2 linked regions of the Tolumonas auensis DSM 9187 genome follow. Each later gene encodes a partner of the first gene's protein in a complex. Links are inferred from orthologs where the notes say so. Each region holds a gene or a part of one and is shown on either strand. Other genes may lie near its edges.

What was found.
Region 2: the proteins of dapF (region 1) and rppH are in contact, whole or in part, in a solved structure (PDB 5YGU), measured with the Escherichia coli proteins. The link is inferred for Tolumonas auensis DSM 9187 from one-to-one orthologs.

The regions. Positions count from the first base shown.
Region 1 is NC_012691.1:3,418,451-3,421,531, forward strand. Bases 276-3,029 are described here. They hold dapF (diaminopimelate epimerase), read right to left. Parts: upstream 2,191-3,029; coding sequence 1,360-2,190; downstream 276-1,359. Other genes in these bases: xerC (tyrosine recombinase XerC), read right to left, coding at 276-672; TOLA_RS16010 (DUF484 family protein), read right to left, coding at 665-1,363; lysA (diaminopimelate decarboxylase), read right to left, coding at 2,206-3,029. Outside these bases: more of xerC, read right to left, coding at 1-275; more of lysA, read right to left, coding at 3,030-3,081. UniProt on the Escherichia coli protein: Involved in the succinylase branch of the L-lysine biosynthesis and in the biosynthesis of the pentapeptide incorporated in the peptidoglycan moiety. Catalyzes the stereoinversion of LL-2,6-diaminopimelate (L,L-DAP) to meso-diaminopimelate (meso-DAP).
Region 2 is NC_012691.1:3,246,189-3,249,305, reverse strand. What follows is about bases 88-2,877. They hold rppH (RNA pyrophosphohydrolase), read left to right. Parts: upstream 88-1,115; coding sequence 1,116-1,640; downstream 1,641-2,877. Other genes in these bases: ptsP (phosphoenolpyruvate--protein phosphotransferase), read left to right, coding at 1,671-2,877; mutH (DNA mismatch repair endonuclease MutH), read right to left, coding at 247-906; TOLA_RS15205 (isoamylase early set domain-containing protein), read right to left, coding at 88-99. Outside these bases: more of TOLA_RS15205, read right to left, coding at 1-87; more of ptsP, read left to right, coding at 2,878-3,117. UniProt on the Escherichia coli protein: Master regulator of 5'-end-dependent mRNA decay.

The sequences.
Region 1 (3,081 bases):
CACCATCCGCGCCGTAATGCGCCGCTTGCGGCTGCTGAGAAACAGGGCGGTTTCCCCTTCGAGCAGAAAAGCGGTTCTGGTTCTGAGCCACTTCTCCAGCCATTCCAGTGCCAGCCGGCCAACCGGCAGAATGCGCTCTTTGTTACCCTTGCCGATCACTCTGACCTGACGACTGGTCATATCCAGATCATTCAGATCCAGCGCCACCAGCTCAGAAAGACGCATACCGGTGGAATAGAACAGCTCCATGATGGCGCGGTCACGCACCACCAGCGGATCCGATTCATCAGTGATATTCAGCAGCTGATGTACCTGATCGACATCGAGATTTTTCGGCAGTGGCCGTCCCAGTTTCGGCAGTGCCACCCCACGCGCCGGATTCGCCGCCAGAATACCGCGGATCACCAGCCAGTCAGCAAAGCTGCGCAGGGCCGACATCTTGGTGCTGATGGTGCGCGGCGAAGTATCTTTGTGTTTACGCAGCGTGTGCGCCCATTGCCGCACCAGCGGGTTATTCAGCTCACCCCAGTCCTGGATCTGCTTCTCCTGCAGCCATTCAATTAACGCCTGCAGATGCCGCTGATAATTACTGAGGGTATGCGCACTGAGCTGGCGCTCGACGCGCAGGTATTCCAGATAGGTATGTAAGACAGAGGACAGTGACTCACTCACAGGAACGGGCCAGTGTCGGCAGCAACAAGGTCACGAACCGGCCTAACTGCTCCAGCAGCAGGCTGTCCATCCCCGGCTGATAATGCTGCGGATTAGCATGGCCAAAGGCCAGAAAGCCCCATTCGCCATACTCCCCGAGCCGCAGCAGGGCCATCGAGTGCACCAGCGAGCCCTGCCCGAAAATCAGCTCCCGGTCGCAATCATTGACGCGGCCGAAATAGACCAGCTGATCGGCCATCGGATAGAGGCACAAGCGCTGAAACAGCGGATATTCCATCTCATAGGGCTTATCAAAGCGCTTGGCTTTCACCCGCGCCTGATTCACCCACAGCGCACAGGCCGGGATCCGCAACCGTTCACGAAACGTGGAATGCAGACACTTCCATAACTGCCGCATTGACGTGCAGGCGAACAGCGCCGGATAGACATCGGTATAGACGCGGAAGATAAACTCGTTGCGGGTGGCATTCGCCAGCAGCTCCTGCCGTTCATCTTCCAGCTGCTGCAGACGCTCGCGCTGCCGCTCCAGTTTCACATCAAACAGCGACACCGTACCGCGCTGTTCATGGGGCACCGCTATCTCTTCCAGCAACTCTTTATGCCGCAGGAAAAAATCCGGATGTTGCTTCAGATAATCGGCTATGCGGTTCTCTTCCAGCATCGACTCCAGTGCACCCATGTTGATACTCATAATTCGATTTGTCCGTCGAAGACATGCTCTGCCGGACCGGTCATGTAAACCGGGCTGCCAGGGCCATTCCAGGAGATATACAGCGAACCGCCGGGCAGATTCACCTTCACACGGCCTTTAAGTTTCTCCTGCTGAATACCAACCACGACGGCGGCACAGGCGCCGGTGCCGCAGGCCAGTGTTTCACCAGCACCACGCTCATACACCCGCAGATTGATTTCACTGGCAGAAACCACTTCCATGAAACCGACATTGATCCGCTCAGGGAACCGGTCAAACGACTCCAGTTTCGGTCCCAGTGTTTCAACCGGAGCATCTTTCACACTCGGCACCTCGATCACGCAATGAGGGTTCCCCATCGACACGACTCCACACATCACCGTTTGTTCGGCAACGCGCAGCAGATAAAGCTTCTCGGCTTTCAGGGCCCGGAACGGGATCTTGGCCGGTTCAAACTCCGGTACGCCCATGTTGACCGTAACCTGATCGTTATCTTCCAGTTGCAGCACAATGCGGCCACTGACCGTACTGACCGCAATACGGTCTTTGTTGGTCAGCCCTTTCAGACGCACAAAACGGGCAAAACAGCGCGCACCGTTACCACACTGCTGCACTTCCGAACCATCGGCATTAAAAATACGATAGTGGAAGTCGAGATCAGGATCATACGGCGGTTCGACCAGCAGCAGCTGGTCAAAACCGATACCAAAATGACGATCACCGAGGCGTTTCAGCGTTTCCGCATTAAAAAACACCTTCTGCGTGACGCCATCAACCACCACAAAGTCATTTCCCAGACCGTGCATTTTGGAAAACTGGATCAACATGCAGCCTGACTCCTGTTACGGCAACAGATGTTCAAATTGCCACAGCGATGCCAGCGGTTCACGCTCACGCACCAGATGCGGCTGTTCACCGTCCACCAGCACTTCTGCGGCACGGGAACGGGCGTTATAGTTAGACGCCATCGAGAAACCATACGCGCCGGCGGAACGGACTACCAGATAATCACCCGGTGCAATCGCCAGTTCGCGATCTTTACCCAGGAAATCGCCGGTTTCACAAATCGGACCCACGACATCGTAGTGATGCGCATCACGCGGCAGCGAACGGTTCACCGGAATGATATTCATCCAGGCACTGTACAGTGACGGACGGATCAGGTCGTTCATCGCGGCATCGACAATCGCAAAATGACGATCTTCACCCGCTTTCAGATATTCCACTTTGGTCGCCAGAATACCGGCATTGGCCATAATCGCACGGCCCGGTTCAAACATCAGCGTCAGATCGCGATCCTGCAGTTTCTGTTTAAGTGCCAGTGCATATTCGCTCGGGTGCGGTGGTGTTTCGTCGTTGTAATTCACACCCAGACCACCACCCACATCCAGATGATGAATTTTGATGCCGGCAGCCGATAATTCATCGATCAGGGCCAGCAGTTTATCGACTGCTTCAAGGAACGGAGAGATTTCAGTCAGCTGCGAACCGATATGGCAATCCACACCGGTGATCTGCAGGTTCGGCAGGCTGGCCGCGTAGCGGTACACTTCCGGTGCGCGTTCAATCGGAATACCGAATTTGTTCTGTTTCAGACCGGTAGAGATATACGGGTGGGTACCGGCATCGATATCCGGGTTGATACGGATAGAAATCCGCGCCACTTTCCCCATAGAACCCGCCACCTGATTCAGGCGTTCCAGTTCCGGCTCTGATTC
Region 2 (3,117 bases), 170 kb from region 1 along the record:
GACATAAACCTTTGATGCGCTCTCTGTTGAGTCTGGTTGTATTTCGAACGTGACCTGTACTTCAGGCTTCGTTTTTAAAAATTTCTTTGTAACTGCCATGTCAACTCCTTGAGTCTTAACCGTAGAACTACTACTGATATTCTTTTATAAATAATAAGACAAAAAATAACCACAGATATTGTTAGCTGCATAGCTTTATTCAAGTCCATGAAATCTGTATTACATAGGCGTATATCGCGACAGACTTCACAGATAAAACTGCATATGGAGCAATTCTCGAGTAAAAGAGCTACGTAAATAAAATCCTCTTGGTCGGGTTTGTATTATCGTGCCTTCGCCGCCGATTGCAGGCGTCAGTGATTGGCCATTTGCAGCTTTAGGTCGTAATTGTAATGCTTCTCCGTGACGGGCACTGATTGATTCTACTTTGCCAAGAGCTATCAATTCCATTATCTCTTCCCAATCCTGCCGGATGATTTTCTCCTGTTCAGCCGTCGGATGCCATAACCATGGGTTACCAATCATGCGGGAAGCGATATCCTGCTGACGATCTCCGAAGACAGGGATCCATAGCACGGCCGATAATTTATGATGAACACTTGATGTCTCCCAGGTAATTTTTTGCTGGTGTAATAATGGCGCTGTACAAACGAAAGTACTTTCGAGAGGAATACCATTATTAGCAATAGGTAATGTTTTCAATTCTACGCCGAGTTCAGGGAAATCCTGTTGTGGTTTACTGCCAGCGGATGCGCCCAATGCAAACTCCAGCAGCTGCCCTATCCAGCCTTTTTCCCGGCGTAGCGATGATGGAATCATGATCCCGCATCGTTCTGCCAGTTCTGCCAGTGTTAATCCTGCGAGCTGATTCGCTGCATGAACAAGTTCGTCAATATTCTGGTACATGAGAGTATCTATGGGATAGGTACAATTATCAGATCATAGTATGCACCTCATTTCCCCTGATTACAGAAATAGAGCAAAGATCTGCTGCGATGGGATACTTGGTTGCGGAGAGCATTCGTTGTAGCTCTCACTCTGGGAATGTCTGTTTGCTGATCTGAAGTTAATATGAAAGAATCGGGTAAGTTCAAGTTGTTACATCAGGTGATTGCGTGATTGATGGCGATGGTTTCCGCCCGAATGTAGGTATTGTGATCTGCAATCGCAATGGACAAGTGTTATGGGCTCGTCGCTATGGACAACATTCCTGGCAGTTTCCCCAAGGTGGTGTAGATGATGGGGAAACTCCGGAACAGGCTATGTTTCGTGAGTTGTACGAGGAAATAGGGCTGAAGCAGGATGATGTTACTATCCTTGCTACCAGTCGCAATTGGCTGAAATATCGGCTACCAAAGCGTTTGATCCGTTGGGAAAGCAAGCCGGTATGCATCGGACAAAAACAGAAATGGTTTTTACTGCGTCTGGATGCGGCCAAAGAAGCCTGCATCCAGTTTGGCTGCCATGGTCAGCCGGAATTTGATGATTGGCGTTGGGTAAGTTACTGGTATCCGGTAAGACAGGTGGTATCGTTTAAGCGTGAAGTCTATCGTCGGGTGATGAAAGAATTTGCAGCTATCGCGATGCCTTATTTACCACCTGTTGCCAAAAAAGAACCCCGAAGAAAAGGGTACCGCTAGTAATCCCGAATAAATGAGAGGAGAAATATTGTGCTGACAACATTGCGGCAAATCGTGGAAAGTGTAACGGCTGCACCATCTTTATTTGATGCGATGTGTGCTCTGGTACAGCAAACCCGTGCTGCCATGCATGTTGATTGTTGTTCGGTGTATATTTCAGAACCTCAGCGTCAGCGTTATCGCCTGGTTGCAACTGATGGCCTTTCTCAGGAAGCGGTTGGTAAAGCGGTATTGCCTTTTAATGAAGGTCTGGTTGGATTAGTGGGGCGTCGTGAAGAGCTGATTAATCTGGCTGATGCGCCGGCTCATTCCAGTTTTAAATACTTGCCGGAAGTTGGCGAGGATGAGTTCAAAACATTCCTGGGTGTGCCGATCATGCACCAGCGCAATGTGTTGGGGGTGCTTGTCGTTCAGCAAACCTTGTCCCGGCAATTTACTGAGCTTGATGAATCCTTTTTGGTTACCCTCGCAGCACAGCTGGCTGTTCGTATTGCACATGCGGAGCTGAAAGGGCTTATCAGCTCTTCCTCCAATAATCATCGGGCCGTACACGGTATTGCGGTCTCATCTGGCATGGCCATCGCTAAAGCCTGGGTATGGCAGCCTAAGATGGCGCTGTCACAAGTTAATCTGAAGCACAGCGATGAGCCGGAATTGCAGCTGGAATTACTCAATCAGGCTGTACTGCAAGTACAAATGGATCTTGATTCGCTAGCTATGCGCTTTCAGGATGCCGTTCAGATCGATTCACAGTCTATCTTCGATATCTATCAGCATATTCTTGCAGATCCGAATTTCATCTTACAGATTGAGCAGGAAATTACTGAGAATCAGTGGAATGCTACATCAGCTGTAAGACAGGTAAGCGAACGCCTTATTGCTCAGTTCTCGGCTATGAGTGATCCTTATCTGCGGGAAAGAGCATTGGATATCCGTGATGTTGCACAACGCTTGCTAAGCTGCCTGGCGCACAGTCACATGGAGCAGTTTGACTTCAAGGAACCTGTTATCTTGTTGGCTGAAGAGGTTACTGCGACCTTATTAGCCGAGATCCCAAAAGAGCGTTTAGCGGGAGTGGTCTCTGTTCGCGGGGCAGTGAATTCTCACGCTGCTATTCTGGCCCGGACTATGAGTGTCCCGGCTGTGATGGGTCTGGAACTTCCAATACAGGAGCTTGACGGGCAGGAACTGATTGTTGATGGCAGCAGCGGTGATGTCATTATCCAGCCAAGCAGTGCGGTACTTGCTGAATATGAGCAGTTAATTCAGCAAGCCAAAGCATTTGATAATTTGGTTGCTAAGGAAGCGCAATTACCCTCAGAGACCTTGGATGGATGTCCGGTATCTGTTTTACTTAATGCAGGTTTGAGTCTGGATGTTGATAGTTGTCTGATGGACTGTTCTGACGGTGTTGGCTTGTACCGTACCGAGATACCGTTCATGTTGCATGACAGCTTTCCTTCTGAACAGGAACAAA